DNA from 3 places in the Streptomyces sp. NPDC006296 genome. Region 1 is predicted to be linked to each of the others. Evidence: riboswitches for the same ligand, from Rfam matches in the RefSeq annotation. Region 1 holds a riboswitch; each other region holds the start of a gene.
What was found. Region 1 has a riboswitch for cyclic di-AMP ahead of ABZ172_RS13165 (transglycosylase SLT domain-containing protein). Riboswitches for the same ligand answer to the same signal wherever they lie in the genome.

Region 1 (3,849 bases):
CTACGCCGCCTCGGAGTTCCCCTTCGGGCGTGCGTACGACCGGGTCGTCGCGCTGACGCGCTCGGGGACCACGACCGAGGTCCTCGAACTGCTGACCCGGCTGCGGGGCGGTACGCGGACCGTGGCCGTGACCGCCGATCCGCGGACGCCGGTGACGGACGCCGCCGACGAGCTGGTCGTCCTCGACTTCGCCGACGAACGGTCCGTGGTCCAGACGCGTTTCGCGACCACCGCGCTGACCCTGTTCCGCGCGCATCTGGGACTCCACACCGACCAGGTGGTCCGGGACGCGGAGACCGCTCTGGCGGAGCCGCTGCCCGAAGGGCTGCTGGAGTGCGGCCAGTTCAGCTTCCTGGGGCGCGGCTGGACGGTGGGGCTCGCCAACGAGGCGGCCCTCAAGATGAAGGAGGCGTCGCTGTCCTGGACGGAGGCGTACCCGGCGATGGAGTACCGCCACGGCCCCATCAGCATCGCCACGGCCGGAACGGCGACCTGGATGTTCGGCGAGGCCCCGGAAGGTCTCCGGGAGCAGGTGCGGGCGACCGGGGCCCGCTGGGTGGAGAGCGGTCTGGATCCGCTGGCCGATCTGGTCAGGGTCCAGCGGCTGGCGGTCGCGCGCGCGGCGGCCCGCGGCCTCGATCCCGACCTGCCGCGGCATCTGACCCGGTCGGTGGTGCTCGACGACGCGGCCGGGGCCTGAGGCCTCGCACGGCATGCCGCGCACCGGGCCGGCGCGGGCCCGGTGCGCGGCCGTGACCGTGGAGGTCAGGCCTCTTCGAAGTAGGCGTCCAGCGCCTCGTCGAGTTCCGCGGTCCACCGCTTGAGGTCGCCGCGGGCCCCGGCCTCGACCTCGGCGTTGAACCACCGGCGGCTGGACAGGTGGACGGTCACGGTGAACCGGCGTCCGAAGCGGCCGGTCCTGACCTCGACCGCCCCGATCTCGGACCAGTCGAACTCGGCCTCCTGGTCGTCGAGCCGGAAGCGGACACCGTCGGCGTCCACCCGGATGGATCCGCGCCGGTCGCTGACCTCGAAGACGGGACCCTCCCCGTCGTCGGCCTCCCTCTTCCGGCTCCCCGCCCCGGACGCCGCCCCGGCGTCCTCGGGGGCCGCGCCACCGTCCGGGGCGTCGCCGTCACCGGGGGCCGCGGCGTCCGCGGGCCCCTCCACGGACTCGTCGGCCGCCTCCTCGGCGGGCGCTTCGGCGTCCCGGATCCTCGCGGGCTCCGCCTTCTCCGTCTCCTCCGTCCGCGCGGGGGCAGGGGCCGTCAGGCCGGGGATGTACGCCGGGTCTGTCCCCGCGGCGAACTCGGGCTTCGTGTTCGAATCTATGCGCTGCTCCACGGCGGGCAGTATGGACGACGAAGCTGTACGAGGACCAGTCGCCCGGGCCGTGCCGGGCCCGCCCCAGGGCGTGTCGTGGCATCTGTCGCCCGCATGGTCGGCCCTGACGGGCCGCGGGGGCCTCCGGACACGAACGGCTCCGGACAACGCGAAGCGGGTGGTGCGGGTTCCGCCGAACCCGCACCACCCGTCAGTACCGCTGCTCCGTCAGACACCCGTGCGACGGAGGTTTCGCCTGCGCGAGGACTCAGTAGGCCCCGAAGACGTTGTCGATCGAACCGTACTTGTCCGCGGCGTAGTTGCACGCGGCCGTGATGTTGGCGACCGGGTCGTAGCTGTCCATCGAGGTGCCGGGCACGTGGTAGGCCTGGAAGGTCGGGTCGATGACCTGGAGCAGCCCCTTGGACGGGATGCCCGCAGCGGCGTTCGAGTCCCAGTTGTTGATGGCCTGGGGGTTGCCCGCGGACTCGCGGATGATGTTGCGGTGGATGCCCTCGTAGGTGCCGGGGATGCCGTGCTGCGCCATGACGGCGAGCGACTCCTTGATCCAGCCGTCGAGGTCGTTGGTGTAGGCGGTCGGAGCGGCCTCGGGGGCGGGTGCGCTCTCCGCGGCGAGCGCGGTCGTGCGCTCCGAGCGGTCGGCGCGGTCGGCGCTCTTCTCACGGTCGGACGAGGTGGAGGCCTTGGATTCGGCCTTGTCCGCCTTCTTGCCGTCGGCCTTGGCGCCGATCGTCAGCTTCAGGCCGGGGTGAATCAGGTCCGGATTTCCGCCGACAGCCTTCTGGTTGTCCTCGTACAGGGCCTTCCAGCCACCGCTGACGGAATGCTCACGAGCGATCTTGGCGAGGGTGTCACCCAAGATCACAGAATAGGTGGTGGGCTCGGACTTTTGCGCGGCAATTCCCTTGCCGGTCGCGGGAGTCGACGTCGCCGCCTTTTCGACGGCGGTCGGCTGGGCCGGGGCCGCGAAGGCGCCGGTGGCACCGATCACGGGGAGGGCCAGGGCGGCTCCGCCCGTGCTCACGGCGATGATGCCGCGGGTGAGCGAACTGGTGCTGAAACGACGGTGCTTACCGTTTTCGGGCATGCTGAATTCCTCTCCGTCGCCTGCGAAGTGAGCTGTCGGGTTCGGGCTGGAGATGCCCGGCCGCACAGGAATGCGACTTCACCCCGAGCCGTTCCGGAAACCGGATCGGCACTTACTTGGGTCCCCCGCTCCTGCCGTACGAGAAGTGGTCGGGTAATCGGGCGGCGGCAGGATTCGGCGTTCCGCCCGGAGTGATGGTGACCGTAGGCGAGAAACAGGGAAAGGAACAAGCCTGGTTCGGTGATCACAATTCATTCGCAAGATCATTGCGCCGGAATTCATGTAATCCACCCCACATCGCGCCGCCCGCTTCTCTTGGCACAGAAGGGAACCGGCGGCCCTGCCGCTGCGTCAGGAGCGCAGGAGGTGACCCTGGTCACGGAGTCCGATTCGGGCGTTTTGCTCCAGCGCGAAGGGGCTCAGGTCACACGAAATGGCCTTTTATGGATTACCGGATCAAATTCTAAAAACGTACTAAAACGGGCATAAGGCTCATGGGTGAGGCGGTCACGCATACCCGGAAGGCGGGCGTGGAACCGATCCGCCATGACTCAGAACCCGCACGCCCCGGCCCCTCGGATCACCGTCCTGCCCGTCCAGCCCGGGGATCCGCCCTTCCGCCTCGTGGAGATCGACGGAGAGGTCGTCGGGAGTGCGACCGCGATGACGGACGTGCTGATCCTCGCGGCGACGGTCGGCATCCCGGTGGAGGACCTCGACGACCCGGCCACCGTCCGGTGGGTGGGAGGGGACAAGCTCAGCTGGAAGCCGCACTGAGCGGACCGGTCCGCCGGGACACGCCCCGGGCCGCGAGGCGCGGACCCCGCTGCTGCGGAGCTCACCGCCACGGCCGGGGCGGGAGGCGACACCGCGGACGGCCGGGGCGGGAAAAGGCCGGACAGGGACCGGACAGGCGTGAGCCGGGGCCGGGCGGTGCCCGGCCCCGGCTGTGGTCCCCGGTGTCAGCCCTCGATACGGATGGCGAGGGCGGGGCAGACCGCCGCGGCCTGCTGGACGTCGTCGGCCCGCGACTCCGCCGGCGCGGGGTCGAGCAGGACGGCGATGCCGTCGTCGTCCTGGTCGAACACGTCGTCAGCGGCGACCACGCACTGGCCGGACGCCACGCACTTGTCCTGGTCGAGGATCACTTTCATGGGTACTCCTTGGTCGGTGTCTCTGCGGGGAGGGTGCGGGGCGGTGAGGTCACCAGGCCACCGGCAGTTCGTACACGCCGTAGACGGCCCCGTCGTGCTTGAACGACAGCTCGTCGAGGGCGGCGTCCAGCCGGAGGGTGGGGATGCGCCGGTAGAGGGTGCTGTAGACGACCTGGAGCTCCATGCGGGCCAGCGGCTGGCCGAGGCACTGGTGCACGCCGAACCCGAAGGCCACGTGGCGCCGCGCGTCCCGGTGCAGATCGA
Region 2 (3,849 bases), on a different contig from region 1:
GCCCGACCGCCGAGCTCTGCCTCGGCGGAGGATCCCACCGGCTCTGATCCGGCGCGCCCCGTACCGTGCGATCCCACCGCCACCCCGGCCCGCAGCGCCGGGAGAGAGGACTGACATGTCCGATTCGGAGCACTACGACCCGCTCACCCCGCGCCGGCCGAGGAGCGCGGACAGCCAGGAGCGGCGGATGCCCCGCGGCGTCGTGATCCGGCTGTTCGCCTACCTGGTGGCCGGACACGTCATCGCGGCCTTCCTCTATCTCCTCTTCACCGTCGCCGGGAAGGGCTGAGCGCCGGTCTCACGCGTCCTCGACGAGCCGCTCGCGGAGCTTCTCGCGGGTCTCCGGACCGATCTTCAGTCCTTCCAGGAGGTAGCGGTCGGTGCTGCCCCAGACCTCCTCGATGGTGGAGAACGCCGCGCTCAGGTACGCGGCCTCCGCGCCGAAGAGCGGATCGAGCAGTTCCATCACCTCGTCGGACATGCCCGCCGCGGAGGTGTCGCTGCGCCGCACCCGGTAGCGGCGGTGCGCGTCGTTCGACTTGAGGTAGTCCGCCTCGATGGCCTCCCGCTCCACCCCGACGGCCAGCAGTGAGACCGCGATCGAGAGGCCCGCGCGGTCCTTGCCCGCGGCACAGTGCATCAGTGCCGGCACGCTGTCCTCCGCCAGTGCGTGCAGCACACGGCTGTGCTCGGCGGTGCGGTCCCTGATGATCGAGCGGTAGGAGGCGATCATCCGTTCCGTGCCCTTGCCGTCGGCCAGGATCGAGCGCAGCTGCTCGATGTTCCCGTCCCGCACCAGCCGCCAGAACTCCACGCCGTCGGCCGGGTCGGAGAGCGGAATGCTGACGTTCCGCACGCCGGGCAGCTCCACGTCCAGTCCGTCGAGCTTGTGGTCGGCCGCGTTGCGGAAGTCGAAGACCGTGTGCAGGCCGAGTCCGGCGAGGAAGGCGGCGTCGGCCTCGGTGGCGTGCGCCAGGTGACCGCTGCGGTAGAGGCGCCCGTACCGCAGGGTGCGGCCGTCCGTCGTCGGCAGCCCGCCGACGTCGCGGAAGTTGCGGACGCCGGTCAGGCCGACCTCCTCCGGTCCGTGGCCGGCCGGCGGGACCTCTGGCAGCTGCGTCACAAGGACTCCTGGAGTCTCGGGCGTCGGCGCCGCTCGCCGACGGGGCACGCCCGCGACGATACGACACCACCGCAGCGGCCGGCCGTCCCGGTCGTCGCGGCGGCGGGTCCGCCGAGCGGCGGAAGATCGCCGTGTGTCCGTATTGGCGTATTTAGGGGAACATGCCCCGCTTGTACGGGAGATGGCGGGAGGTGGGTGAGCGGGATCATATCCGTGACGGACCGTGGTGAAAGCCCCGGTGGGTATTCCCGGCGGGGCGCGGAAAGCCAAGATCCGTAATCCACGGAGTGTGACGGGAATTCCGCACCGGAAATGAAGCGCGGATTCCGTTTGATGGTGCGCGGCTTGTTCGCGGAGTCCGCGCTCGCTTACGGTCACCGTCAATCCGGACGGAACGCCTAATCCTGCCGCCGCCCGGAATCCGCACCGAACTCATGCGTGGCAGGAGCGGGGGAACCAGGTAGGCCGCCGTCCGGAGCGATCCGGTACGGCTCGGGGTCAAGACGCGCACCGCGCGGCCGGGCATCTCCAGTCCGAACCCGACAGCTCACCTCGCAGGCGCCGGAGAGGACATCCCCCATGCCCGCACACGGCAAGCACCGACGTAAGAAGTCCGGCCCGATCTCCCGAGGCGTCCTCGCCGCGGGCACCGGCGGCGCCGTACTCGCCCTCCCGCTGATCGGCGCCACCGGCGCCCACGCAGCCGGACAGGCGGCCCCGGCCACGCCCGTCACCCACGGCGCCTCCGCCCCGGCGGCGAAGAGCACCCCGAAGACCTACTCCGTGGTCCGCGGCGACCACCTGGCCAAGATCGCGACCGAGCACCAGGTCAAGGGCGGCTGGCAGAAGCTGTACCAGAACAACCGCGACGTCGTCGGCGGCAACCCCGACCTCATCCTCCCGGGCATGAAGCTCGTCCTCGGGGCCGAGGGGTCCGGCTCCGCCGGGACCGCGCCCTCCCGGACCACTCCGTCGACGGCGGAGAAGGCGGTCGAGAAGGCCGCTCCGGCCGCTCCGGCGGAGAAGACGGCGGCCCCGGTCGAGGAGACCGCCGCCGAGACCTCCGGCTCCGGCGCCTCGCAGAGCAACGCCTCCGGCTGGACGAGCCCGGTCGAGAACCCCAACGTCACCACGCAGTACCGCGCCTCCGGCGCCAGCTGGTCCAGCGGGTACCACACCGGCTCCGACTTCCAGGCCGCCTCCGGCACCAGCGTCCGGTCCGTCGGTGAGGGCACCGTGGTCTCCGCCGGATGGAGCGGCTCCTACGGCAACGAGGTCGTCATCCAGCACAGCGACGGCATGTACTCCCAGTACGCCCACCTGTCCTCCCTGGAGGTCTCGGCCGGCCAGACCGTGACCGGTGGTCAGCAGATCGGCCTCTCCGGCTCCACCGGCAACTCCACCGGCCCGCACCTCCACTTCGAGATCCGGACCGGCCCGGCCTACGGCTCGGACGTCGACCCGATCGCCTACCTGCGCGCGCACGGCGTGTCCCTCTGAGGCACACCGGACGGGAACCGGGAAGAGGGGCGGTGCGCAGGGCGCACCGCCCCTCTTCCTTATTCCTGCTTTACCAAAAACTGACCGGGTGGTCTTTGTCACCACCCGTCAACCCCTTATTACGGTCGCGTAGGTCACATTCGAAGGTGCAGGATAAGCGCTTGTGGCAGACGATTCGAAAAACAGAAGACAAGGCACCATCGGGTCGTACGCGGCGATCGGCGACAGCTTCACCGAAGGGGTCGGGGACCCCGGACCCGGCGGGACACTCGTCGGCTGGGCGGACCGGTTCGCGGTCCTGCTGGCGGATCAGCTTCCCGTTCCCGACGCGATGGTCGGCCCCCTGGACGACCCGCACGGGTATTTCCGGTACGCCAATCTCGCCGTACGCGGACGCCTCCTCGACCAGATAGTCGCGGAGCAGGTCCCCCGCGCCAAGCAGCTGGCACCTGATCTGGTGAGCTTCTGCGCGGGCGGCAACGACATCCTCCGTCCCGGCTCCGACCCGGACGACGTGGCCGAACGCTTCGAGCGTGCGGTGGCCGACCTGGCGGGCTCGGTCGGCACCGTCATGGTCACCACCGGCTTCGACACCCGGGGCATCCCCGTCCTCAAGCACCTGCGGGGCAAGATCGCCACGTACACCGCGCACGTCCGGTCCATCGCCGACCGCTACGACTGCCCGGTCCTGGACCTCTGGTCCCTGCGGTCCGTGCAGGACAGGCGGGCCTGGGACAACGACCGGCTGCACCTCTCACCGGAGGGCCACACCCGGGTCGCGCTGCGCGCCGCCCAGGTCCTCGGCCTCGACGTGCCGGCCGACCCGGACCAGGTGTGGCCCCCGCAGGCACAGCGCGGACCGCTGGAGGTGCGGCGCGACGACATCCACTGGGCGCGCGAGTACCTCGTCCCGTGGATCGGCCGCAGGCTCCGCGGAGAGTCCTCCGGGGACCACGTCGAGGCCAAGCGCCCCGACCTGCTGCCGCTCTGACCGCACGGGGACCGCGGCGCCCGCCCCCGGCGCGCCCCTCCGGCCCGCCGTCCTCCGGCCCGCCCGGCGCGCGCCCTCAGCGGCCGACCAGCGGGAGCGGCCTCCGGGACGGGCCCGGTGACACGGGCCCGTCCGGAGCGGTCCGCACCGGGCGGGCCGGTATCCGTTCCAGCACCCCGCCCGCGAAGACGTCGTACAGCGGCAGCGTCTCCAGGTGGACGTAGCCGATGTGGCA
Region 3 (3,849 bases), on a different contig from region 1:
GGGCGTCGGGTCACCCGCGCCGGGCCCGGCCGTGCGGTCTCGGGCCGGGGCCGGGGCCGGGGCCGGGCGCCGAACGGGTCTCAGGCGGATGCCTCGGTCAGCTCCGCGAGCTCCCGCTCGGTCAGCCGGAGGTCCGCCACCGCGACCAGCGCCGGCAGCTGTTCGACCGTGCGCGCGGAGGCGATCGGCGCGGCCACGGTGGGCCGGGAGGCCAGCCAGGCGAGGGCGACCGTGGCGATCTCGGCGTCGTGCTCCTGGGCGATCCGGTCGAGCACCGCGAGCACCGCGCGGCCCCGCTCGGTCGCCAGGTGTTTGCCCGCGCCCTCGGCCCGCGCGCTCTCGACGGTCGTCCCCGGCCGGTACTTGCCCGTGAGGAAGCCCGCGGCGAGCGCGAAGTACGGCACGGCGGCGAGACCCGCGGCGGCCGCGGTCTCCTGGAGCGCGCCCTCGTAGGTGTCGCGGGAGACGAGGTTGTAGTGCGGCTGCAGCGCGACGTAACGGGCCAGGCCCTCACGCTCGGAGAACTCCAGGGAGGCCCGGAGCCGCTCGGGGCTGATGTTGGAGGCGGCGATCTCCCGCACCGTCCCCGCCTTCACCAGCTGGTCGAGCGCCGTGACGATCTCCTCGACGGGGACGCTCTCGTCGTCGAAGTGCGTGTAGTACAGGTCGATGTGGTCGGTGCCGAGCCGGCGCAGGGACGCCTCGGCCGCCTGCTTGATCGTGGTGGCCGAGAGCCCCTTGTACGCGGGGTGGGCGCCGACCTTGGTGGCGATGACGACGTCGTCGCGGCGGGACCGGGCCGCCAGCCACGCACCGATGAGCGTCTCCGACTCACCGCCCTGGTTGCCCGGGATCCAGGCGGAGTAGGAGTCGGCGGTGTCGATGAAGTTGCCGCCCGCCGCCACGTACGCGTCGAGGACGGCGAACGTCCGCTCCTCGTCGGCCGTCCAGCCGAAGACGTTGCCGCCGAGGGCGAGGGGGAAGACCTGGAGGCCTGAGGAACCGAGAGGGCGCAGAGATGTCATGCCCAAGGACAACCCATCGACGGAAGCAACTATTCCGCTCCACGCCGGTGCGCCCCGGACCGTGCCGGTCCGGAGTACTCCGGGCCGGGCAGCGGCGGACGGCCCCACGACAGCGGCGGGGCGGACCGGCGACCGCCCCGGACAGGCCGGCGGCCCTGACGTCGGGGGGTCGTGCGTCAGGGCCGCCGGGGTACTGCCACGCCGTGACCGGCGCGCGGGGGATCAGATCGTGAGGCCCTTGCCGCGGAGCCAGCTCATCGGGTCGATACCCGTGCCGTCCGGGGTGTGGATCTCCAGGTGCAGGTGCGCACCCGTCACGTTGCCGGTGGCACCGACACGGCCGATGGTCTGGCCGGTGGTGACCTTCTGCCCGGCGGTCACGTCCATCGAGGACTGGTGGCAGTACCAGACCTCGGTGCCGTCGTCGAGCTCCAGGACCGTGCGGTAGCCGTACGAACCGGAGTAGCCGGCCGACTTCACCGTGCCGCTGTGCACGGCCTTGACCGGGGTACCGGTCGGCGCCGCGAAGTCCAGCCCCGTGTGGTGCCCGGAGGACCACATCGAACCGGCCTGACCGAAGGTGGAGCTGATGTAGTACGACGAGGTCGGGACCGCGTAGCTGGCGGCGAGCTTGGCGAGGCGCTCGGCCTCCGCCTTCTTCTTCGCCGCCTCTTCCGCCGCCTTCTTCTTCGCGGCGGCCTCGGCCTCCGCCGCGCTCTGCCGCTTCGCCGCCTGGGCCGCGGCCGCATCGGCCGCCGCCTGCTCCTCCGCCGCCTTCGCCTCGGCCTCGGCGCCGGCCTGCTGCTGCTCGGCCTGCTGGAGGATGCGGGCGCGCAGCGCCTCGCCCGCGTCGGTGGCGCCCTGCTCGGCCTCGGCGGCGGTGATGCCCGCGGTGGTGAGGGGGGCGGACGCGGCGACCGTCTCGTGGTCCGCGCCGGAGTCGCTGGACATGAACGCGCCGACGCCGGGCAGGGACTTGGCGTCGGGAAGGTTGTCCGCGATGGAATCGGGAAGAGAGATGGAGACCGGCGGCTTGCTCTGCGCGGTGGCCATGCCACCCGCACCGACGGCCGCGATGACACCGACGCCGAGGACGGTGGAACTACGGGCGAGGCCGCGCTGCTTGGCCACGCGATGCCGGCCGCGTACGGGACGGACGGACTCCTCGGTGGGGTTCCATTCCCCCCACGACCTGTCCTCGTCACCGAAGCCGGCGGTCCTGAAGGGTGCCGGAGCCTCGGGGGCAGGCTGATTTGACGCCACGTGGGCGCTCTCCTTTCCTTCCTTCTCGCCTACCGGGTTAGCTGACGGGTTCGGAGCAGGAAGGTCTCCTACGGGCCCCTCTGCCTCTCACGAGACACAGGTGTCCGATTCACCCCATGTAGGTGGTTCCCCGGTTCCCTTGCGGAATTCGGCGCTGCGCACGGTGCCGCCTCTTGCGGCGGCCTGTACGACCGTGCTGCGTTATCGAACGTTAATAGACACACGGGTCCGATTCCAAGCTGTTCCTACAGATCGTTCACGCCTCCGCCCTGGACTTACAGGGCTCAAACGGGCGCAAACGGTCGAGTTGAGCAGGGTGAATCCAGCCGCCCGTTTCTGACGGTGCGTCATATGTTATGCGGAGCGGGGTCCTTCGACTACCGACGGTCGCGACGGTTCATTCACTGTCCCGTCGCACGATCTTCACGGTGGTCCGCCGCTCCTGCTGGCCCCTCGCCGGACGGGCGACCGCGAGCAGCGCCAGGTCGTCCGTCGACCGGCCCCCGGTGTGCAGCCGTACGTCGTCGGTGAGCGCGGACAGCAGCTCCTCGGGCCCCGGGAAGAGCCGGCCGCGCAGCCGCGCGGCCGGGTCGTAGAAGACCCCGGTCATGTTCCGGGCCTCGGAGAGCCCGTCGGTGAACGCCAGCAGCATCGCCCCGGCCGGCAGCGTCCACTCGTCCGACCGGTCGGGCCACGCACCCAGCCCCATCCCCAGCGGCAGGGCGGGCGCGGTCGGCGCCAGCACGTCGAGCGCCCCGTCCGGGTGCAGCACGAGCGGTTCGGGATGGCCCCGGTTGATGACGCGCAGGGTGTCCGAGCCGGCCGGGATCTCCGCCAGGACCGCGGTGACGAACCCCTCCATGGAGTCGAGCCCGCCCCGGCGCGAGCCCTCCCGGGCCAGCGCACGCTCCAGCCGCTGGGCCACCCCCTCCAGCGACATCTCCTGCTCGGCGGCCTCCCGGAACGCCCCGATCACGACGGCCACCGCCGCCACGGCGTCCAGCCCCTTGCCCCGGACGTCCCCCACCACCAGGCGCACCCCGTACGGCGTGTCCGCGACGGCGAACAGGTCACCGCCGACGAACTCGTCCGCCTGGGCCGCCTCGTACCGCGCGGCGACCAGCAGTCCGCCGATCCGGTCCTCCGGCTTCGGCAGCACCGCGCGCATCGCGGTCTCCGCGATGACCCGCGCCGAGGCCAGCTGCTCGTTCCCGCGGCGCACGACGAGGTTGATGACGAGGGAGAGCGCCGCGACGGTCACCAGGGTCAGCAGATCCGTGATCGACACGACCCCGTAGACCGCGCCGCCCGACAACCGCAGGGCGAACACCACGAGGACCGCGGCCACCCCGACCCGCACCGTGCCGGCCAGCGAGAAGAACGGGGCGGCGATCAGCGGGGCCGCGGCGAAGAGCGGCACCGCGGTCACCTCGGTCGGCGTGACCAGGTCGAAGGCCACCCCGGCGCAGATCATCAGCGCGGGCAGGGCGCGCACGAACCGCCGGGAACGGGATCCCCCGGCACCGCGCCCTCGCCTTCCGTCCCGCTTCCCCACCTGTGT

Region 2: another riboswitch for cyclic di-AMP. It lies ahead of ABZ172_RS02290 (LysM peptidoglycan-binding domain-containing M23 family metallopeptidase); the one in region 1 lies ahead of ABZ172_RS13165 (transglycosylase SLT domain-containing protein).
Region 3: another riboswitch for cyclic di-AMP. It lies ahead of ABZ172_RS12310 (M23 family metallopeptidase); the one in region 1 lies ahead of ABZ172_RS13165 (transglycosylase SLT domain-containing protein).

Annotation. Positions count from the first base shown of each region.
Region 1 covers NZ_JBEXRT010000015.1:60,922-64,770, reverse strand. The annotation lists gene ABZ172_RS13175 (sugar isomerase) at 1-700, shown strand, start outside; gene ABZ172_RS13170 (hypothetical protein) at 766-1,344, opposite strand; gene ABZ172_RS13165 (transglycosylase SLT domain-containing protein) at 1,592-2,431, opposite strand; cyclic di-AMP (ydaO/yuaA leader) riboswitch at 2,436-2,621, opposite strand; gene ABZ172_RS13160 (hypothetical protein) at 2,978-3,208, shown strand; gene ABZ172_RS13155 (ferredoxin) at 3,394-3,585, opposite strand; gene ABZ172_RS13150 (cytochrome P450) at 3,635-3,849, opposite strand, start outside.
Region 2 covers NZ_JBEXRT010000002.1:206,534-210,382, forward strand. The annotation lists gene ABZ172_RS02275 (XRE family transcriptional regulator) at 1-47, shown strand, start outside; gene ABZ172_RS02280 (DUF6126 family protein) at 116-289, shown strand; gene ABZ172_RS02285 (tyrosine-protein phosphatase) at 299-1,123, opposite strand; cyclic di-AMP (ydaO/yuaA leader) riboswitch at 1,538-1,697, shown strand; gene ABZ172_RS02290 (LysM peptidoglycan-binding domain-containing M23 family metallopeptidase) at 1,703-2,623, shown strand; gene ABZ172_RS02295 (SGNH/GDSL hydrolase family protein) at 2,787-3,614, shown strand; gene ABZ172_RS02300 (STM4011 family radical SAM protein) at 3,691-3,849, opposite strand, start outside.
Region 3 covers NZ_JBEXRT010000014.1:11,596-15,444, forward strand. The annotation lists gene ABZ172_RS12305 (aldo/keto reductase) at 81-1,025, opposite strand; gene ABZ172_RS12310 (M23 family metallopeptidase) at 1,248-2,288, opposite strand; cyclic di-AMP (ydaO/yuaA leader) riboswitch at 2,300-2,452, opposite strand; gene ABZ172_RS12315 (PP2C family protein-serine/threonine phosphatase) at 2,686-3,843, opposite strand.